DNA from 4 places in the Streptomyces sp. NPDC042371 genome. Region 4 is predicted to be linked to each of the others. Evidence: riboswitches for the same ligand, from Rfam matches in the RefSeq annotation. Region 4 holds a riboswitch; each other region holds the start of a gene.

Region 1 (5,295 bases), on a different contig from region 4:
CGTACGCCGCCGCTTGCAGGGCGACCACGGACCCGCGGGGTCCGCTGGGAGCGTCCGGCTCGCGAAGAGCCCTCGGCTCACTCATGGCAGGAACCTTTCCAGTACGAGGGTGAGGGCCACCAGGCCCACGAGAAGTGCCGCGCCCGCCGTGATGAAGGGGCGCGAGATGCGGGCCTCGGGCACCAGGACGCGCAGGGTGCCGTCGTAGCCGCGGCCCGCGAGCCCGGCCTGCAGACGGCTCGCCCGGTCGAAGGCGCGCACGAACGCGGTGGCGCCGAGACCTGCGAGGGAGCGCCAGGTGGCGGCGCGGGTGGTGTGCCCGAGCCGGGCGGCCTGCGCCTGCCGGATGCGGCTCATGGAGTCCAGGAGCAGGAAACTCATCCGGTAGGTGACGAGTGCGACGTCCACGACCGGTGCGGGCACGCCCGCTTTCACCAGGCGGGGCAGCAGGTCCGACATCGGTGTGGTGAAGGCGAAAAGCAGCACGCCGAGCGAGGCGGCGGAGGTCCGCAGGAGCAGCCCGCCCGCACGCGCCGGACCGCCCTCCGCGAAGGTCACGAACCCTTCGGGGCCGCCGACTTGGACGAGCAGGGTGAGTGCGCCGGTGACACAGAAGCCGAGCGGCACGCGGTAGGCGCGCCACAGCTTGCGGGGCGGCACACCGGCGGGGCCGAGCAGCAGGACGACTGCGGCGGCCAGGACCAGGACGGCGCCCGGCCAGGGCGGCAGCGAGATGGCGAGGATCGTGAGGCCGAGCCCGAGCACGGCCTTGTCCACGGGGTGCCGGCGGCGCCAGCGACTGCTGTGCGCCGCCGCATCGAGGGGCAGCACGCCGGGTCAGACCTGCTCGGTCTCGGCCCGGGCACCGTCCGCGCCGACCGGCGCGTCCGGCCCGGCAGCCCGCTCCGCACGCGCCTGTTCCGCACGCGCCTGTTCCGCGCCTTGCTTGCGGCCCTTGCGCAGCCCGAAGTAGTAGGCGAGGACGCCCGCGCCGAGGGCGGCCTGCAGGGCGAAGAGCGCCGACTCGACCTCCCCGGACGGGGGTTCGTACAGCGGCGAGAACCACGGCTCGTAGTCCGGCTTGATCTCGGTGATCGCCGTCTCGGCCTGGGCATCGGCCCCGGCGAACGGCTCCTCCTCGTCGTCGCCGAGTCCCAGCGCGATCGGCAGCACGGCGAGCGCGGCCACGATGAGGAGCAGCAGGGTGTTGATCTTCGCGTTGCGGCTCATCAGGCACTGGCCCCCGTCTGCGTCTCGGTCGACTTTGTCGGCTCGGCCGACTTGCTCGGTTCGGTCGGCTTGGTCGTCACGTCCGTCTGCTTGCGCTGCAGCAGCACGCCGAGGCGCGTGAGTTCGCCCTTGCTCGACTGCACGAGGAGCCGCATCACCAGGACGGTGAGGAGTCCTTCGCTGACCGCAAGCGGAATCTGCGTGACGGCGAAGATGCCGCCGAACTTGCCCAGGGCGCCGAGGAAGCCGCTGCTGGGGTCGGGGAACGCCAGGGCCAGCTGGACGCTGGTGACGCAGTACGTGGACAGGTCGGCGACGAACGCGCCGAAGAACACGGCGACCATGAGCGGCACGTCGTACCGCTTGAGGAGCCGGTAGACCGCGTATCCCGCCCAGGGCCCGACGATCGCCATGGAGAACACGTTGGCGCCCAGGGTGGTGAGCCCGCCGTGGGCGAGCAGCAGCGCCTGGAAGAGCAGGGTGATGGTGCCGAGCACCGTCATGATCGGTGGCCGGAACAGGATCGCCCCGAGTCCGGTCCCCGTCGGGTGCGAGCAACTGCCCGTCACAGAAGGGATCTTCAGGGCGGAAAGGACGAACGTGAAGGCTCCGGAGGCGCCGAGGAGCAGGGTGCTCTCCGGGTGTTCCTTGACTTCACGGGTCAGGGAGCGGACTCCGTGTACGACGAACGGCGCGGACGCTACGCCCCAGGCGATCGCGTGCGCCGGTGGGAGGAAACCCTCGGCTATGTGCATGGCTCGGCAGACCCTCTCCAGCACCTCGTGGATGGACAACGCGCCTTGGCCGGTCTCCTGGCTGACGGGTCGTACCGACCGGACTCCGCCTTCCCGGGCACGTGAGTACCCAGTGGCTGCCGCGAGGGCTGGAGCCGGACTTCCCGATCACAGTGGCGAGGGCCGCACCGGCATCACACCGGATTTCCCGTTCACCAAGGCGTGGCGACATTAGTGCGCAACGGACGTGCTGACAACTTGCGGGCTCGTTGCGCCGGTGGCACGCGCGAGCGCGCATACACCACGTGCGCCCCTGTTCAGAGGCTGTGCACCGAGTTGGCAGGTGGCGTGGAGCGGACGCGGCAGGGGGGCGCACAGGGGACGCAGAAGTGGGTCTGGAGCCGTCAGCTCCGGGCGTCCGGCGGCGGGGGCGGCTTCGGCGCTCCGCGCGGGGGTGCGATCTTCGCGTACGCGACGGGGGATCCGGCGGCGGCCGGGACCTTCTCCGCGGCGCGGTCCGGGTTCGGCGGCAGCAGTACGTCACGGCGGGCACCCGGGTCCCAGCCGGTCTCCACGACGCGCTTCTGCACGACGATCGCGCCGAAGAGGACGGCCACGCCGATCAGCAGCATCAGGACGAACCCGCCAGTCTCCTCCGTCTTGGCCGCATAACCGACGAGTGTGCCGAACCAGCCGAAGTCGGCGCCCCCGAAGGTGGTGTTCTCCTCCCCGAAGGCGCCGAGGACCTTCAGGAGCAGCGCGGGCAGGAAGGTGATGATGACGCCGTTGACGAAGGCGCCGAGGGCCGCGCCGCGGCGGCCGCCGGTCACGTTGCCGTAGCCCCCGGCCGCGCGCCGGTGAAGAAGTGCGGGACCAGACCGGGCAGGACGAGGGCGAGTCCGAAGGCCGGGTGGAAGATCCAGGCGAGCAGGCAGAGGCTGACGAGGCCGCCGACGAAGCTGGAGATGAAGCCGATGGGGACGGCGTTCTGTGCGTAGGGGAAGACGATGGGCGCGTCGAGGGAGGGGACCGCGCCGGGCCCCAGTTTCCTGGCGATGCCCTGGAAGGCCGGGACGAGTTCGCCGAGGATCGTGCGGACGCCGAAGAGGATCACGGCGACGGCGATGCCGAACTGGAGGCCCTGCATGTTCGCGCCAGTCGGCCGCGGGCGCGTCGAAGGGCACGGCTGCCACGGGGAGGATCTCGTTCAGCGCTGCCATGTCCATGATTCTCTCCGACGCGCGCGGCCCGGCACGTCCGCAGCGCCGTTCGGGGCGGAGCCACGCTGGGGCGCCCCCGGAAAGAGTGACCTGGCGAGGGTGGATGGCCCAGGGGTGATTGGCCCCACCGCTGCGGGAGGTACATCTGCGGCTGCACCGCCACGGACCCTGCGGCGGCCGCACCGCCACGAATGGAGACGCCTTGAAGGCAGCAACGACAGTCCGGGCCACCCGCCGCACCCGGATCGGCGCGAAAGTGCTCGCGCTGGTCGCCACGGCCTCGCTCACCGTGGGCGCACCCTCCTACGCGAGCGCCCCCGCCTCCGAGGACGCCCCCGCCCCCCGGAGCACCTCGCCCTTCACCGGGCAGTCCGCACGGCAGAACCCGGTCCTCGCCGTGAAGTTCGACAACGCGCGCCGGGCCCGGCCGCACACCGGTCTCGACCGGGCGGACATCGTGTACGTGGAGAAGGTCGAGGGCGGGATGAGCCGCCTGATGGGCGTGTACTCCAGCAAACTCCCCCACGCCGTCGGGCCGGTGCGCAGCGCCCGTGAGTCGGACATCGAGCTGCTGCGTCAGTTCGGGCGGCCCGCCCTCGCCTACTCCGGGGTGCGCAGCGCGCTGCAGAAGGTGCTGAGGAACTCCTCGCTGTACGCCCGCTCGCACGGCCGGCTGCCCGGTGCGTACTTCCGCCAGAGCGGGCGCCCCGCCCCGCACAACCTCTTCGTGCGGCCGAAGGCGGTGCTGCGCTCGGCGCCGCGGGCCGACCGCCCGGCCGACATCGGCTTCCGCTTCGGCCCGGCCCCGGCGGGCGGTGCCCGCACCGCGGCCAGGACCGTCCGGTACCCCTCCGCAAGCCACACCTTCCGCTGGTCGCCGCGGCAGGGCCGCTGGCTCGCGTCCTTCGACGGCGTCCCGGCCCGCAGCACGTCGGGCGGGCAACTCGGGGCCCGCACCATCGTGATCCAGTACGTGAACATGCGTCCGTCGCGCTTCAAGGACGTCAACGGCGCGGTGACGCCGTACATCGAGACGGTCGGCCGCGGCAAGGCGCTGGTGCTGCGGAACGGCAAGCGCTACCTGACCCGCTGGGAGCGTTCCGCGGCCACCGGCGGCACCACGTTCACCCGGCCGAACGGGCAGCCGATGCCCTTCGCCCCGGGCCAGGTCTGGATGGTCTACGCGGACCGCCACTGACCCGCGGGAAAGACCGAACGGGCCGGTCGGGGCACTCCCCCCACTTCAGGGGTGTCCCGACCGGCCCGCTCAGCGAGGACCGCGGTGTGTCACCTGCCCACAGGGGCCAGTTCCCGGTCCGTCTCGGCGTCAGGCGTGCCCGTGTCGCCGAGGTTCTTGTGGAGCTTCTCGCCCTCCACGTCCACGTTCGGCAGCGCCCTGTCCAGCCAGCGCGGCAGCCACCAGGCGGACTTGCCGAGCAGTGCGAGGACGGCGGGCACGATCGCCATGCGGACGACGAAGGCGTCGAAGAGGACGGCGATCGCCAGGCCGAAGCCCATCATCTTGATCATGTCGTCGTTCTCCATGATGAAGCCGGAGAAGACGCTCATCATGATGATCGCGGCCGCGGCCACGACCCGTCCGCCGTGGGTGAAGCCGGTCACGACCGACTCGCCGGGGCGCGCCCCGTGGACGTACGCCTCGCGCATCCGCGTCACGAGGAAGACCTCGTAGTCCATCGCCAGGCCGAACACCACGCCGATCATGAAGATCGGCATCATGCTCATGATCGGGCCCGGCTGGTCGACGCCCACGACGTCGGCGAGCCAGCCCCACTGGAAGACCGCGACCACGGCGCCGAGCGCGGCGGCCACCGAGAGCAGGAAGCCGAGCGCCGCCTTGAGCGGGACCAGGATCGAGCGGAACACCAGCATCAGGAGCAGGAAGGCGAGTCCGACGACCAGGCCGAGGTAGGGCAGGAGCGCGTCGTCCAGCGTCTGGGAGAAGTCGATGGTCATCGCGGTCTGGCCGGTGACCAGGATCTCGGAGCCGGTGTCGGCCCCGATGCCGTCGGCGGTCGAGCGGAGCGACTTGACCAGTTCCTCGGTCTTGTGGTCGCTCGGGCCGGTCTTGGGGATGACGTTCAGGATCG
Region 2 (5,295 bases), on a different contig from region 4:
GGCGCCCGCGAAGGCGCCCGCAGAGACCGACACCACTCCCCCGCCGACCCCTAGGACGACGACCGCGACCGCTCCCGTGGAAGCCCCGGACGACACCCCGAGCACGAAGGGGTCGGCGAGGGGGTTGCGGAGCAGGGACTGCATGACCGCACCGCAGACCGCGAGGCCCGCGCCGCAGACGGCGGCGAGCACGGTGCGTGGCATCCGCAGGTTCCAGACGATGCCGTCCCTGATCGGGGTGAGCGGGCTCTCGCCCCAGCCGAGGTGGGCGGCGACGGTCGACCACACGTCGGACACGGAGATCTCCGCGGGGCCGATGGTGACGGCCACGGAGACGGAGAGGAGGAGCGCGGCGACCCCGGCGAGCCACAGCAGCCCCTGCCGCACGCGGGCGGGGGCGGCGCCGGGGGCGGGGGCGGCGCCGGGGACCGTGCCCGTGTCCGGCGCGGCCTCCGTCACTTGACGAGTCCGAACTTCCGCAGCCCGGCGGCCACTTGCTCGATGCCGTCGACCGTGCGGATCGTGGGGTTCATGGCCTGGCCGCTGAGCAGGACGTACCGCTTCTTCTTCACGGCCGTGAGGTTCTTGGTCGCCGGGTTGGACTCCAGGAACTTGATCTTCGCCGCGGCGCTCTCCGCGGACTGCGACTTGCGGGTGAGGTCGCCGATGACGAGGACGTCGGGGTCGCGGTCGGCGACGGTCTCCCAGTTGATCTGGGGCCATTCCTCGTGGGTGTCGTCGAAGACGTTCTTCGCGCCGAGTTCGCGGGTGATGATGCCGGGGGCGCCGCAGCAGCCCGCCATGTACGGGGCGTCGGAGTTGGCGAACCAGTACATGAGCTTGGTGCCGGAGGCGGCGGAGGTGGCGGCATTGATGTCCTTCGTGGCCTTGCCGACCCGCCGCTTCATGTCGGCGATCAGCTTCTCGCCGCGCTTCTCGACGTGGAAGACCTTCGCCAGGTCGCGCACCTCGCCGTAGACGGTGTCCATGGTGAGGGTCTTGACGCGCTTGCCGTCGCCACCGCCGTCGTTGTCCTTGCCCGCGCAGTCGGTGGGCGAGACGTAGACGGGCACGCCGAGCTCGTCGAACTTCGCGCGGTCGGCGACGCCGCCCTTGCCCACCGTGTAGAGGAAGGAGGCGCTGACGAAGTCCGGCTCCTTGGAGAGGACCTTCTCCAGGGACGGGTAGCGGTCGGCGAGCCGCTCCACCTTCGCGTTGTCCTTCGCCAGGTTCTTCAGGACCGGGTCGGTCCAGGTGCCGGTGCCCACCATGCGGTCGGCGAGGCCGAGGGAGAGCAGGATCTCCGTGGAGCCCTGGTCGAGGGAGACGGCCCGCTGCGGGGGCGCCCCGACCTTCGCGTCCTTGCCGCAGGAGGTGACCGTGACCGGGTAGCCCTCGGTGCTCTTCTGCCCGGACTGCGATGTCTTCTGCGCGGAGCCGCCGCACGCGGTGAGCGCGAACAGGCAGGCACAGAGGAGGGCGGATATACGGGCTGTCGAGGACACGTGATCCCTTGAGTGTCACGGCTCATACGCGGAGCCTGGCCTGCGTCGTGACCTCCGCCGCCGGGTGAGCGGGGAGGGCGCCAGCAGGTCTTCGGACTCGGGGATCGGCCGGGCGGGGCGCCTTCCCGGGCGTCCTGTGACGCCCAGTGGCCGTGGCCCCGCCCGTCCCCCTCACCGCTGCGCGTCAGCTCCGGATTCGCACCGGATTCCCTGGCCCAGGTGTGGGTTTGACTGGCTTGCGCAAGTTATCACGCGACTTCACGCGGTCGGCCCGGGCGTCGTCGCGGTGGTCGGCGCGGGCCTGGGCTCGCCCCGGTACGTGCCGAAGGACCAGCGGTTGCCCTCCGGATCCTCGATGCCGAATTCACGGCTTCCGTAGGGCTTGTCCTCGATCTCGCTGATGACCTTCACGCCTGCCTCGGCGAGCCTGCGGTACAGGTCGTCCACGTGGTCGGTGACGACATAGGCGCCCGCGGTGCCGGGCCTGCCGCAGGTCGCTTCGTTGGCCGGGCCGTACGAGCCGAGCATGACCCCACCGCCCTCGGGCCAGTCGAGCTGGGCGTGGGCGACACGGCCCTCGTCCTCGTAGACGGCGGTGCGCAGGAAGCCGACGGTGCCGACGAGGAAGTCGATCAGGGCGGGGGCGTCCTGGGCCTGGAGGCCCGGCCAGACGGCCGGGGCGGGCGTGCTGAGCTGCTGTTCTTGCGTGGTGTTCGTGGTGTTCGTGGTGTTCGTGGTGATGTCCATGCCCCTACTCTTCGCCCCGGCCGTGCGCCCCGGCTTGGATATTCCGGCACTCTTCGGCCAGCCAGCGGGTGGGGGTCTCGCCGGTGTACTGCCGGAAGTCGCGTACGAGGTGGGAGTGGTCGTAGTACCCGGTGTCGGCCGCGACCCCGGCCAGGTCCGGCGGGGCGCCCGCCGCGACGGCGCGGGCCACGGTGGCCTTGGCGTGCTGGAAGCGCATCAGGCGGGCGGCCTGCTTGGGGGTGAGCCCCGTCTCGGCGCGGAACAGCGCGGTCAGCCTGCGCTCGCTGAGCGCGACGTGCCGGGAGAGGCCGCCGAGGGTGCCCGCGCCCCGGTGCCTGGCCAGCCACGCCCAGGCTTCCGCCACCTCGGGGCGGACGGATGCGGCGGCGCGGTCCGTGGCCGCGCGCCGCCTCAGATAGGCCGACAGGAGGGCGAAGCGGTCCTCCCAGCGGTCCAGCTCGCACAGCCGCTCGCGGATCTCCGCGGCCGGGTCGCCGAGCACGTCCGTGCCGCCGACGACGAGCTGCCCGGTGAGCCCGGCAGCGGGCAGGCCGAGGAGGGCGCGGGCCGCGAGGGGATGCACGGCGAGCTGGATGCCCGCCTCGTGCTCGGGCTGGACGACGTACGCGGGGCTCTGGTGCAGGCCGCCCACGATGATGTCGGTGCGCGTCGCGTCCGGTCCCGTCGCCCGGTCCGGGGTGCTGCCGGTGGCGATGGTCCCGTCCAGGGAGAAGATCACCGTCAGATACGGCGAAGGGAGCCCCCGGTGCAGCCCTGGCCGCTGCCCCGCGGTGCGGTAGCCGACCGCGGAGACGACCATGCCGTCGAGCCGTGGGGCGGCGCGGACGAACTCACGGGAGTCCATGGACCCAGTATGCGCGGAGGGCCCAGTATGCGCGGAACCCCTCCGCTACCCCTGTTCACCCGCCCCATGCCACCGCGCCACGGTGACTTCGATCATGGGAAATGTCCCTGCCGCCCCATAGCATTGCGCGCCGCTCCGGTCGGGGCCGCACATCGCTCGCAGGGAACGGCAGGGACGTAGAGACATGGCAGTACGGGCAAAGAGCAAGCTGGCCGTCATCGGCACCACGGGCGCGCTGGCCGCCGCCGTTCTCGCGGGCAGCGCCCTGTGGCCGACGGACGAGGCGAACGCCGCCGACACCTCGGCGGCCACCGCCCGTGAGCTGTCGCACTGGCCGAAGCCGGTCGCCAAGAAGCTCGGCAAGGTCATCGCGAAGAACGACCACAAGGGCGCGTACGCCGTCTTCGACGCGGACAACACGACGTACCGCAACGACCTCGAGGAGTCGCTGCTCCCCTTCCTGGAGATGAAGGGCGTCCTGACCCGCAAGACCATGGACCCGTCCCTGAAGATCATCCCCTTCAAGGACAAGGCCGGGCACAAGGAGAGCCTCTACAGCTACTACAACCGGCTGTGCGAGGTGGACGACCAGGTCTGTTACCCCTGGGCCGCGCAGATCTTCTCCGGCTTCACGCTGAAGGAGCTCAAGGGGTACGTCGACGAGCTCCTGGCGTACAAGAAGCCGATCCCCGCCGAGTACTTCGAGGGCGGCAAGCCGACGAAGACCGAGGTGAAGCCGCCGGAGTTCTCGCGCGGCATGCAGCAGCTCTACAAGACGCTGCAGGCGCACGGCATCGAGGTGTACGTCGTCAGCGCGGCCAGCGAGGATCTGGTGCGCATGGTCCTCGCCGACCCGAAGTACGGCTACGGCGTGAAGCCGCAGAACGTCATCGGCGTCGCCATGCAGCTCAAGGACCGCAAGACGGGTGAGGTCACCAGCTCCCGCAAGGAGATCGCCGAGGGCCGCTTCGGCGAGAAGGACCGCGCGAAGCTCGCGAAGCGCGAGCTGACGCCGAACCTGTGGGCGCCGCTGACCTGGTACGAGGGCAAGCCCGCGGCGATCAACACCTACATCGACGAGTGGCAGAAGCCGATCCTCGCCGCCGGTGACACCCCGGCCAGCGACGGCCCGATGCTGTTCCACTCCGCGGACGTGGCGCACGGCGGCGTGCGGGTCTGGGTCAACCGCAAGGACTCGTACATGAAGCAGCTCGACGGGATGAAGAAGAAGAACGCGGAGCGGCAGCGGAAGCTCGGCCAGAAGGTGACCGCCGACAAGCGGTGGCTGACGGTCACGCCCGACCAGATCGGCTAGGGCCTAGCTCCCCAACGCGCGGAAGGCGTCGGCCACTCGGGTGTGGTCGGCGCCGTCCGCCAGCAGGGCGTGCAGCAGGAGTCTGGCCTTCGGCGCGTCCAGCGGCCCCGCGGAGAGCAGCCCGCGGCCGAGCATGTCGTGCTCCGAGCCCGGCCCCCGGTAGGTCTCGCTCAGCAGCGGGCCCGCGCCCGTGCGGGAGGCGAGGACGACCGGCATGCGGGCGCCGAGCGCGGCCAGCGGGTCGACGAGCCAGGTGGGGACGTGGCCCGCGCCGAACGCCGCCACGACCAGGCCGTCGAAGCGCGCGTCGACCGCTTCGAGGAGTTCGCCGCGGTCCCCGAGGGTGAGCGTGACCAGGGCTACGCGGGCGGCGCCGCGCAGGTTCAGGGGGCGGTCGGCAGGTGGTCCCGCGGGACGGAGCAGGATCCGCGGCCTGCCCTCCACGACGCGGCCGAGCGGGCCCGCGCCCGGCGACGCGAAGGCCGCGACAGATGTGGTGTGGGTCTTCCGCACGTGCCGCGCCGCGTGGATCTCGTCGGCGAGGACCACGACGACGCCGATGCCCGCGCAGCCGGGGTCGGCGGCGACGGCGAGGGCCGCTGCCAGGTTCGCGGGGCCGTCGGCGCCCGGCAGGTCGGGCCGCCGCATCGCCCCGGTCACGACGACGGGGGTGCGGGGCGCGCAGGCGAGGTCGAGGAGGAAGGCGGTCTCCTCCAGGGTGTCGGTGCCCTGCACCACCACGACGCCGTGCCCCTGGGCCGTCGCCGCGTCGACCCGCTCGGCGAGGTCGGCCACGTCCTCGACGGTCAGGGAGGAGCTGGGCAGCCTGCGGACGTCGTGGACCTCGACCTCGACGTCGGGCG
Region 3 (5,295 bases), on a different contig from region 4:
GGGCCTCGAAGACGAGGGTTCCGTCGGTGCGACTGAGGCCCGAACCGCCGTGCTCCTCGCGTACGTAGACACCGCCGAGGCCCAGTTCGGCGGCCTTGCGGAGCACGTCCACGGGGAAGTGCTTGTCGCGGTCCCAGGCGACGGCGTGCGGTGAGAGGTGTTCCTCGGCGAAGTCGAGCGTCACCTCGGCCAGTGCGAGCTGGTCCTTGGTGAGGGCCGTGGCCATCGTGGTCATCGCCGTCATCCCATCGTCGGGATGGTGAAGTTCGCGCCTTCCCTGGCTCCGGAGGGCCAGCGCGAGGTGACGGTCTTGGTGCGGGTGTAGAAGCGGACGGCGTCGGGGCCGTGCTGGTTCAGGTCGCCGAAGCCGGACCGCTTCCAGCCGCCGAAGGTGTGGTACGCCACCGGGACGGGGATCGGCACGTTGACGCCGACCATGCCGGCGCCGACGCGGCGCGTGAAGTCGCGGGCGGTGTCGCCGTCCCTGGTGAAGATCGCGACGCCGTTGCCGTAGGGGTGTTCGCTGGGCAGGCGCAGGGCCGCCTCGTAGTCCGCGGCGCGGGCCACGCACAGCACCGGGCCGAAGATCTCCTCGCGGTAGATCCGCATGCGCGGCGAGACGCGGTCGAAGAGGGTGGCTCCGGCGAAGAAGCCGTTCTCGTGTCCGGGCAGGGTGAAGTCGCGTCCGTCCACGACGAGTTCGGCGCCTTCGTTGACGCCGATGTCCACGTAGCGGCGGACCCGGTCGAGGGCGTCCCGGCTCACCAGCGGCCCGAAGTCGGCCTCCGGATCGTCGGACCGCCCGATGCGCAGCTCGGCGACGCGTTCCTTGAGCCGGGTGACGAGCGCGTCGGCGGTCTCCTCGCCGACGGGGACGGCGACCGCGATGGCCATGCAGCGCTCCCCCGCCGAGCCGTACCCGGCGCCGATGAGGGCGTCCACGGCCTGGTCGAGGTCGGCGTCCGGCATCACGATCATGTGGTTCTTGGCGCCGCCGAAGCACTGGGCGCGCTTGCCGTGCGCGGCGGCGGTGGCGTAGATGTGCGCGGCGATCTGGGTGGACCCGACGAAGCCGAGCGCCTGGACGCGCGGGTCCTCCAGGAGGGTGTCCACCGCTTCCTTGCCGCCGTTGACGACGTTCAGGACACCGGGCGGCAGGCCCGCCTCCAGGAACAGCTCGGCGAGCCGGAGCGGCACGGAGGGCGCGCGTTCGGACGGCTTGAGGATGAAGGAGTTGCCGCAGGCCAGCGCGGGAGCCGCCTTCCACAGCGGGATCATCGCGGGGAAGTTGAACGGGGTGATGCCCGCGGTGACGCCGAGCGGCACCCGCAGGGAGTGCACGTCGATGCCGGTGCCTGCGTTGTCGGTGAACTCCCCCTTCTGCAGGTGCGGGATGCCCGCGGCGAACTCCACTACCTCAAGGCCGCGTTGCAGGTCACCGTGGGCGTCGGCGACGGTCTTCCCGTGCTCGCCGGAGAGCGTCCGCGCCAGCGACTCCCGCTCCCCTTCGACGAGTTGCAGGAAGCGCAGCATCACGCGAGCGCGCCGCTGCGGATTCCACTCGCCCCATTCACGCTGGGCGGACTCGGCGTCGGCGATCGCCGCGGCCGTCTCCGCCCGCCCGGCCAGCGGCACCTGCGCTTGTACGGAGCCGGAGTTGGGGTCGTACACGTCGGCGAAGAGCCCCGACGTCCCGGGGACGTGCTTGCCGCCGATGAAATGTGTCAGTTCACGGACCATGAGAGCCTGCTCTCGTCAGGTGAGTCCGGGGATGGCACGGCAGGCCGACGGCGCCACCGGGTGAGGTGGGCGGGCGGTTCTGTCGTGGGACGCGAAGGCCTAAGAGCCGTCGTGGAGTCGAGCGCCGACCGGGGCCGTCGCTCGCTTCGCCGGTTCACCTGGGTCGTGGGTACGGACCGGTGCCATGCGTGTCTGCTCCATCCTCGTGGACAACACGGAACACCCCACGGCCGGTATCCTGACTCCCGGATCAGCGCGCGTTCTCCCGCCTTCCCGACGGAACTTCTCCGTCAGTGGCGTATCGCTCGGCGAGAACGCACTCCCCGGTCACAGTGGCGGGACCGCGCCGGATTCACACCGGCTTCCCTGCACCGCGGGCTCTGGTCACGAAGATATAGTTGGACGTCCTAGTAAGTCCACCCCCACCTTTCGGCGACGGCGGCGGTTTCGTCGCGCGGGCGGCCTACGCGGCGGTCACTGACCGTCCTTCAGCTTGATGATCTTCCCGTTCTCGTCGAGCGTGTGATCGCTCCAGTACGTGTCCCACTTGTCCCCGACGTGCTCGGGGACCTTCCCCTCCGGGTAGCGGGCGTAGCCCTTCGGCGGCTCTTCCCCGTCGGGCTGGCACGCGGACCCACTGCTGCCCACCTGCAGAACGGGATACTCGCCGCCGCCGCAGATCGCGTCCTCCATGGAACAGCCGGTCAGCGCCGCGGCCGCCGCCGCGCCCGCCAGCGCGAGCCCCACGAGGGACCGCGCCGACCGCCTACCGGAGACACGGGACGCCGGGCGAACTCGGATGCTGCTGCGCACAGTCCTCTTCCTCTCATCGACCTGTGCGTCCAGCTTGCGCGAGCGGTGGGGTGCGGATCATGAGTACGAGTACTCAGACGGCCTGTGCGCCCTACTTGATCACGCCCGTTGGACACCCCGATGACGTAGTGGTCGATGAGCTGGTCACCGAGGTCTGGGCGCGCGGCCGCGCCTCACTGACGCGGGTCGGTTCGTTGCCCTCGGGGAGTTCCTCGTCGCTCGGATGACGGTCCGTAGAGTGCGGCGATCCCGGCGGCGCGGTCGTGCAGGGAGGTACGCAGCCACTGCGGGGCCAGGACTTCCGCGAGCGTGGAGAGCTGCCAGAGGGCCCAGGTGGCGTGCCGGGCATCCTGGAAGACCACGCTCAGCCGCAACCGGCCGTCCGCTTCGGCCCCTTCGGCTTCTTCATCTCCTTCGTCGAAGACCGCCAGCGCGGTGCCCACCAGGTCCTTCCGTCCCGCCGGGTCCACCCGTACCCGCACGGTGACTTGGTCGTCGCCACCGTTCCGGAACCGTGTGTTGCGCTCCTGCCAGGCCCGGTCCAGGTCGACCGTGGCCGGTCGCTGCGCGGGTTCGCCGAGCGCCTCGGCGCCCAGCACCCGGGACAGCCGGTAGGTGCGGTCGGCACCGGCGCGCGTGGCCAGCAAGTAGCCCTGGTTGCGGACGGTGACCAGGCCGATCGGGTCCACCGTGCGCCATTCCGGGGGCCGCCCCGGAGGCGCGTAGTGGATGCGCAGCTTCTGTCCGGCGAAGACCGCGCGCCGGACCTCCGCCACGGTCGCGTCGGGCACCTCCTCGGCGTCCACGCGACGCGCGAGGAGGTCCAACTCCGGGTCGATGAGCAGTCGCTGGGCCGCGCCTGCCGCAGTGCCGCGGAGGTCTTCGGGCAGCGCGTCGAACACCTTGAGCATGGCCGAGGCGAGCGCCGAGCCGAGGCCGAACAGCTGCGCGCCGCGCCGTGATCCGGCGACCAGCAGGGCGAGCGCCTCGTCGTGGTTCAGTCCGGTCAGCGCCGTCTGGAAATCGGGCAGCAACGAGAAACCGCCGTGTCGGCCGCGTTCCGCGTAGACCGGCACGCCCGCCGCGGACAGCGCCTCGATGTCGCGAAGCACCGTGCGGGTGGACACCTCCAGCTCGCGGGCCAGCGTGTCCGCCGTCATCCGACCGCGCTGGCGCAGAAGCAGCACCAAGGAAACCAACCGGTCGGCGCGCATGCGAAAACACTAGCGAAATACATGACTGGAGATGTCATGTATTGCTGGAAGGCTCCTTCACACGACGTCAGCGCGCGGCGATTGCCGGGCCGATGGACGTACGTACCGTCAGCGAACCCACTGAACCGAACGGAGCCAAAGCGGCGATGGAACGAATGGCAGTCAACCCGGTGTCCTGGTCGACGGAGCTGGGCTTCAACCAGGGTGAGGTCGTGTCCGGGCACACGCGCACCTTGTACATCTCGGGGCAGACCGCGATGAGCAGCGAAGGCAAGCCCGAGCACGACGGTGACATGGCGGCGCAGCTGGCGCTGAGCATCGACAACGTCAAGGCCGTGCTCGCCGAGGCCGACATGTCCCTCTCGGATCTCGTCCGGCTCAACGTCTACACGACCGACGTCGACCTGCTCTTCCAGCACTTCGGCGTGCTGGCCGGGCAGTTGGGCGCCGCAGGGGTCGCGCCGACCACCACGATGCTCGGGGTGACGCGGCTGGCGATACCCGGCCAGCTGGTCGAGCTGGAGGGCACGGCCGTCGCGTGAGGCGGCCTCCTCAGGAGAGCGTGCCGACCACGTCGCGCACCTGACCGGCGACGGATTCCGGCAGCGGCGCGTAGTTGAGCCTGGACAGGTCCTTCTGCCCCACCTTGCTCGCGGTGTAGGTCAGGAACGACTTGAGCCCGGGCAGGGTCGCCTTCTGGTTCCCCTTGTCGCAGACGATCTCGTAGGTGACCTGGACGATCGGATACGCGCCCGGGGTCGATGCGTCGTAACGGAACTTCAGCTTCATGTCGCTGCCCTGGCCCGCGACCCGGGCGGCGGCGATGCCTGCCGACGCCGTGGCGGGAGTCGGTGCGACCGGGGCGGGCGCGCCCGTGTCGATGCTCACGGTCTTGATCTGGCGGGCCCGCGCGAAGGACAGCTCGAAGTACCCGATCGCCCCGACTCCGGAGGTCACTTCCGAGGCGACGCCGCTGGACCCGCTCGCGGACGCGCCGCCCGTCCCCTGCCAGGCCTTGGCCAGCGGGTGGGTCCAGACCTCGGGGGCCGCGCCCGCCAGATAGGCCTGGAAGTTCTGTGTGGTGCCGGAGTCGTCCGACCTGTGCACGGGGCGGACGGGCATGGACGGCAGGTCGGCGCCGGGGTTGAGCCGCCGGATCTCCGGGTCGTCCCAATCAGTGATCTTCCGGTCGAAGATCTTGGCGAGGGTCTCGGCGTCCAGCGTCAGGTCCTCGACGCCCGGCACGTCGTAGCCGATCGCGATGGGGCCGCCGACCATGGGCAGGTCTATGGCCCGCCCGCCCCGGCAGACGTCCTTCGAGTGCTCGACCTCATCGGGCTTGAGCGCGCTGTCGGAACCGCCGAACGCGGTCGCACCCCGCAGGAACTGCGCGCCGCCCGCCCCGGACCCGATCGGGTTGTACGCGATCCGCACCCCCGGGCAGGCACTCTGGTAGTGCTTGATCCAGTACTGCATCGCGTTCTGCTGCGCGCTGGACCCGGTCCCCTGGACCTTGCCCGCGTCGGCA
Region 4 (5,295 bases):
CTCCTGCGGCAGCGTCGCGTACCACCGCTTGTAGTCGGCGGCCGGGATGCGCACGGGGTTGGCGGCGAGCTGCTCCTCGGTGAGCCAGTCCTGGTCGTGGCCGCCCGCGTCGATGAGCGCGCGGATCAGCTCGTCGCCGTCGCCGGAGACCAGGCCGGGGATGTCGGCCTCGGGGCCGAAGTCGTACCCCTCGGCACGGAGCCGGCGAAGCAGCTCGACGGCGGATGCCGGAGTGTCCAGGCCGACCGCGTTGCCGATGCGGGAGTGCTTCGTCGGGTACGCGGACAGCACCAGGGCGATGCGCTTGTCGGCGGCCGGGATGTGCTTGAGGCGCGCGTGGCGCACGGCGATACCGGCGACGCGGGCCGCGCGCTCGGCGTCGGCGACGTACGCGGGCAGACCGTCCTCGTCGATCTCCTTGAAGGAGAAGGGGACCGTGATCAGGCGGCCGTCGAACTCAGGCACCGCGATCTGGCTCGCGGCGTCGAGCGGCGAGACGCCCTCGTCGTTCTCCTGCCAGGCCGAACGCGACCCGGTCAGGCAGAGCGCCTGCAGGATCGGCACGTCCAGTCCGGTCAGCGCGCCCGCGTCCCACGACTCGTCGTCGCCGCCCGCGGAGGCCTCGGCGGGCTTGGTGCCACCGGCCGCGAGGACCGTCGTCACGATGGTGTCGGCGGCCCGCAGCGCGTCGATCAGCTCGGGCTCGGGGGCACGCAGCGAGGCCACGTACAGCGGCAGCGCCCGGGCGCCCGCGTCCTCGATCGCGCCGCACAGCGCGTCCACGAACGCGGTGTTGCCGCTCATGTGGTGGGCGCGGTAGTAGAGCACCGCCACGGTCGGGCCCTCCACGGCGCGGGCCGTGCGCTCCAGCGGGCCCCACGACGGGGCGGGCGCGGGCGGCTCGAAGCCGTGGCCGGTGAGCAGCACGGTGTCGGAGAGGAAGCGGGCCAGCTGCTCCAGGTTCGCGGGGCCGCCGTGCGCCAGGTAGGCGTGCGCCTCGGCGGCGATGCCGACCGGCACGGTCGAGGAGGCCATGAGCTGGGCGTCGGGTGCCTGTTCACCGGTGAGCACGACCACCGGGAGACCGGTGGCGATGAGCTGGTCCAGGCCGTCCTGCCAGGCACGGACGCCGCCGAGGAGGCGTACGACGACGAGGTCCACGCCGTCCAGCAGCGCGGGCAGTCCTTCGAGGTCAAGACGGGAGGGATTGGCGAACCGGTAGTCGACCGGACCCCCCGCCGCGCGGGCGCTGAGCAGGTCGGTGTCGGAGGTCGACAACAGCAGAAGCATGCGGGCGCAGGCCTTCCTCGGGGTGTCCGCGCCCCGGGTGGTCGTATGGACGGCAGGAGTTCCTGGCTCGCCCCACTCGGGTGGGGCTCACAGTGGCGGGACCGCGCCGGATTCGCACCGGGCTTCCTCCTTCGGGTCCTGGTGGACCCACGCCGTCGCTGGCGTCGACGGACCTGGCGGCCCGCCGCCTGCATAGTAAGTCCTGCCCGCGGTCGGCGGGGCGGCCACCTGCCAGAACGGTCCGTCTCGGGAGGCGACCCGCCGGATCCGCGTGGGTATGCTCGCCGCCATGCCGCCCACCCCAGCACCCTCCCCAGACCAGGGCGAATCCCCCATACGCGACCGGGGTGACGCCTGCCCCGGAGCCCTCCGCCTGCACCGCGCCGACGACGGCTTCCTCGCCCGACTCCGGCTGCCCGCAGGTCTTTTGACGACACGTCAGGCCGAGGCGCTGGTCACCGCGGCGGAGCGTCTTGCGGACGGCTGCCTCAGCATCACCTCGCGCGGCAACATCGAGCTGCGGGGCCTCGGCGAGACCAGCGGCGGCGAACTCTCCGCGCTGCTCTCGACAGCGGGCCTGCTCCCCTCCGAGCGGCACGAGCGCATCCGCAACGTGGTGGCGTCACCGCTCGCGGGCATCGACCGAATCGGCCGTGGTGACGTGCAGTTGTGGGCCCGTGAGCTGGACGGACTCCTGTGTTCCGAGGACTGGACCGCTGAGCTCTCGGGCCGCTTCCTCTTCGCCCTGGACGACGGGCGCGGGGACGTCGTCGGCCTCGGCGGCGATGTGACCTTGATCGCAGAATCGGGCGGGACGGCGGTCGTCCGCGTCGGCGGCCTGGCGTTCCGGGTCGCCGGAGTCGACGCCCCCCGCGCCGCGCTCACCGCCGCGGGCGCCTTCCACGCCGCCGCGACCGCCGCGGGCAACGGCGCCTGGCGGGTGGGGGAGCTGCCCCGCGAGCAGCGCGTGGACCTCGCAGGAGCACTGGAGCGCGCGGGCATCGACGCCGTGCGCGCCGAGCCCTGGACCGTCTCCCGAAGCGCCCCGCAGGCACCCGGGGCGATCGGCGACGCCGTCGTCGTGAGCGCCCCCCTCGGCCGCGTCACCGCCGCCGAGTGGCGGGCCCTCCTGCCGCTGCCCGCCGACGAACTGCGCGTCACGCCCTGGCGCGGCTTCGTCGTCCCCGGCTTCGCCGACGAATCCGCGGCCCGCGAGCGCCTCGCCGTGCTCGCCGACGCCGGGCACATCACCGACGCCGCATCGCCCTGGCTGGGCGTCGGCGCCTGCACCGGACGCCCCGGCTGCGCCAAGTCCCTCTCCGACGTACGCGCCGACGCCGTCCCCGGCCTCGGCGGCCTGCCCGTCCACTGGTCCGGCTGCGAACGCCGCTGCGGGCACCCGTGGGGCGACTGGGTCGACGTCCTCGCCACCGGCGACGGGCAGTACGAGGTGACGGTGCGCGTCCCCGGCGAGGACCGGACGCCTCTGACGGGCGGCACATTGACCGAGCAGGTCACCACGGCACGTACCACCACGAAACCAACGGCCACGAGATGAGCGAGAGCACAGTGTTCGACTACGAGAAGGACGGCGCGGCGATCTACCGCGAGTCCTTTGCCACCATCCGCGCGGAGGCGGACCTCCAAGGCCTGCCCGCCGACGTCAGCCAGGTCGCGGTCCGGATGATCCACGCCTGCGGGATGGTCGACCTCGTGCGCGACCTCTCCTACAGCCCGCGCGTGATCGCCGACGCCCGCAAGGCGCTGCGCGACGGCGCGCCGATCCTCTGCGACGCGAACATGGTCGCGAGCGGTGTCACGCGCAAGCGGCTGCCCGCCGACAACGAGGTGATCTGCACCCTCGCCGACCCGTCCGTGCCCGACCTCGCGGCCCAGCTCGGCACCACCCGCAGCGCCGCCGCCCTCGAACTCTGGCGCGACCGCCTCGAAGGCTCGGTCGTCGCCATCGGCAACGCGCCCACCGCGCTCTTCCGCCTCCTGGAGATGATCGAGGAGGGCGCGCCGCGCCCGGCCGCCGTCCTCGGCATCCCGGTCGGCTTCGTCGGCGCCGCCGAGTCCAAGGACGCGCTCGCCGAGCACACCTCCGGTCTGGAGTACCTGGTCGTACGGGGACGTCGCGGCGGCAGCGCGATGGCCGCGGCGGCGATCAACGCGATTGCGAGCGAAGCGGAATGAGCGGCGTACCCACCGAACAGCGCCCGCAGGGGCGGCTCTACGGCGTCGGCCTCGGCCCCGGCGACCCGTCGCTGATGACCCTGCGCGCCGTGGAGGTCATCGCCGCCGCCGACGTGGTCGCGTACCACTCCGCCCGGCACGGCCGCTCCATCGCCCGCTCGATCGCGGCCGCGCACATCCGCGCCGACCACATCGAGGAAGCGCTGGTCTACCCCGTCACCACGGAGAGCACCGACCACCCCGGCGGCTACCGCGGCGCCCTCGACGACTTCTACGAAGTGGCCGCGGCCCGGCTCGCCGCCCACCTCGACGCGGGCCGCACGGTCGCCGTCCTCGCCGAGGGCGACCCGCTCTTCTACGGCTCCTACCAGCACATGCACAAGCGCCTCGCGCACCGCTACGAGACCGAGGTGATCCCCGGCGTCACCTCGGTGAGCGCCGCGGCCGCCCGGCTCGGCGAGCCCCTGGTGGAGGCCGAGGAAGTCCTCACGGTCCTGCCCGGCACCCTCCCCGAGGAGGAGCTGGCCGCGCGCCTCGCGGCGACGGACTCGGCGGTCGTCATGAAGCTCGGCCGCACGTTCGGGAAGGTGCGGGGCGCCCTGGAGCGCGCGGGCCGCCTCGACGAGGCGCGCTACGTCGAGCGGGCCACCATGGCGGGCGAGCGCACCGGCCGCCTCGCCGAGGTGGACCCGGATTCGGTGCCCTACTTCTCGGTGGCGGTGCTCCCGAGCCGGGTCGCGCCGCTGACTGGAGGCCCCGTGCCCGCCCCCGCGGAGGAGACCCCGGAGCGCGGCGAGGTCGTCGTGGTCGGCACGGGCCCCGCGGGCCCGCTGTGGCTGACGCCCGAGACGCGCGGCGCGCTCGCCGCCGCCGACGACGTGGTCGGCTACACCACGTACGTCGACCGGGTGCCGCACCGGCCCGGCCAGCGGCGGCACGGTTCCGACAACCGCGTGGAGTCCGAGCGCGCCGAGTTCGCCCTGGAGCTCGCGCGGCGCGGGCGGCGCGTCGCGGTCGTCTCCGGCGGCGACCCCGGCGTCTTCGCGATGGCCACGGCCGTCCTGGAGGTCGCCTCGCAGGACCTCTTCGCCGACGTCCCGGTCCGGGTGCTCCCCGGAGTGACCGCCGCGAACGCCGCGGCGGCCCGCGCGGGCGCGCCGCTCGGCCACGACTACGCGACCCTCTCCCTTTCGGACCGCCTCAAGCCGTGGGAGGTCATCGCGGAGCGGCTGGCCGCGGCGGCCTCCGCCGACCTGGTCCTCGCGCTCTACAACCCGGGCTCGCGGAGCCGCAACTGGCAGGTGGGCAAGGCGCGGGAGCTTCTGCTGGAGCACCGGACGCCGGATACGCCCGTGGTGCTCGGCAGGGACGTCGGGGGTCCCGAGGAGAGCGTGCGGGTGGTGCGCCTCGGTGACCTTGATCCGTCGGAGGTCGACATGCGTACGCTCCTGATCGTCGGCTCCTCCCAGACCCAGTGGGTCAAGCGGCGCGGGGGCGGGGAGCAGATCGTCTGGACGCCGCGGAGGTATCCCGAGGGGTAGGCCTGTTGTGCGTCGCCTGCGGGCGCGTAGTGGTTGCTCGCGCAGTTCCCCGCGCCCCTTACGGGGCGCGGACCCGCGCTTTTAGGGGCGCGGGGAACTGCGCGACCAGCCACATGGGACCCGCACCTAGCCGCGCAGCGTACACACCCAGGCAATCGCTGCCTCCGGCGTGGCGACGCAGGCGATGCCCTCCGGCCCGGCGGGCCGCCGGACGACCACCACCGGCACCCCCGCCTCGCGCGCAGCGACCAGCTTCGGCGACGTCGCA

The links. Region 4 has a riboswitch for cobalamin ahead of cobN (cobaltochelatase subunit CobN). Riboswitches for the same ligand answer to the same signal wherever they lie in the genome.
Region 1: it holds a riboswitch for cobalamin, as region 4 does, so the genes downstream of both, AC068B_RS27695 (energy-coupling factor ABC transporter permease) here and cobN (cobaltochelatase subunit CobN) in region 4, are expected to answer to the same signal.
Region 2: it holds a riboswitch for cobalamin, as region 4 does, so the genes downstream of both, AC068B_RS01115 (ABC transporter substrate-binding protein) here and cobN (cobaltochelatase subunit CobN) in region 4, are expected to answer to the same signal.
Region 3: it holds a riboswitch for cobalamin, as region 4 does, so the genes downstream of both, AC068B_RS23520 (CoA-acylating methylmalonate-semialdehyde dehydrogenase) here and cobN (cobaltochelatase subunit CobN) in region 4, are expected to answer to the same signal.

Annotation. Positions count from the first base shown of each region.
Region 1 covers NZ_JBWKAP010000009.1:211,862-217,156, reverse strand. The annotation lists gene AC068B_RS27710 (energy-coupling factor ABC transporter ATP-binding protein) at 1-85, opposite strand, end outside; gene cbiQ (cobalt ECF transporter T component CbiQ) at 82-831, opposite strand; gene AC068B_RS27700 (energy-coupling factor ABC transporter substrate-binding protein) at 838-1,230, opposite strand; gene AC068B_RS27695 (energy-coupling factor ABC transporter permease) at 1,230-1,985, opposite strand; cobalamin riboswitch at 2,016-2,199, opposite strand; partial or broken gene AC068B_RS27690 (PTS transporter subunit IIC) at 2,369-3,111, opposite strand; gene AC068B_RS27685 (DUF3048 domain-containing protein) at 3,387-4,382, shown strand; gene AC068B_RS27680 (MMPL family transporter) at 4,472-5,295, opposite strand, start outside.
Region 2 covers NZ_JBWKAP010000001.1:246,968-252,262, forward strand. The annotation lists gene AC068B_RS01110 (FecCD family ABC transporter permease) at 1-459, opposite strand, end outside; gene AC068B_RS01115 (ABC transporter substrate-binding protein) at 456-1,505, opposite strand; cobalamin riboswitch at 1,571-1,756, opposite strand; gene AC068B_RS01120 (VOC family protein) at 1,764-2,252, opposite strand; gene AC068B_RS01125 (AraC family transcriptional regulator) at 2,257-3,117, opposite strand; gene AC068B_RS01130 (HAD family hydrolase) at 3,302-4,432, shown strand; gene AC068B_RS01135 (asparaginase) at 4,436-5,295, opposite strand, start outside.
Region 3 covers NZ_JBWKAP010000007.1:402,619-407,913, forward strand. The annotation lists gene AC068B_RS23515 (acyl-CoA dehydrogenase family protein) at 1-235, opposite strand, end outside; gene AC068B_RS23520 (CoA-acylating methylmalonate-semialdehyde dehydrogenase) at 241-1,740, opposite strand; cobalamin riboswitch at 1,952-2,131, opposite strand; gene AC068B_RS23525 (SCO0607 family lipoprotein) at 2,215-2,553, opposite strand; gene AC068B_RS23530 (helix-turn-helix transcriptional regulator) at 2,727-3,767, opposite strand; gene AC068B_RS23535 (RidA family protein) at 3,914-4,309, shown strand; gene pstS (phosphate ABC transporter substrate-binding protein PstS) at 4,320-5,295, opposite strand, start outside.
Region 4 covers NZ_JBWKAP010000003.1:226,968-232,262, forward strand. The annotation lists gene cobN (cobaltochelatase subunit CobN) at 1-1,290, opposite strand, end outside; cobalamin riboswitch at 1,328-1,459, opposite strand; gene AC068B_RS10655 (cobalamin biosynthesis protein CobG) at 1,580-2,848, shown strand; gene AC068B_RS10660 (precorrin-8X methylmutase) at 2,860-3,486, shown strand; gene AC068B_RS10665 (precorrin-2 C(20)-methyltransferase) at 3,483-5,027, shown strand; gene AC068B_RS10670 (cobalt-precorrin-6A reductase) at 5,154-5,295, opposite strand, start outside.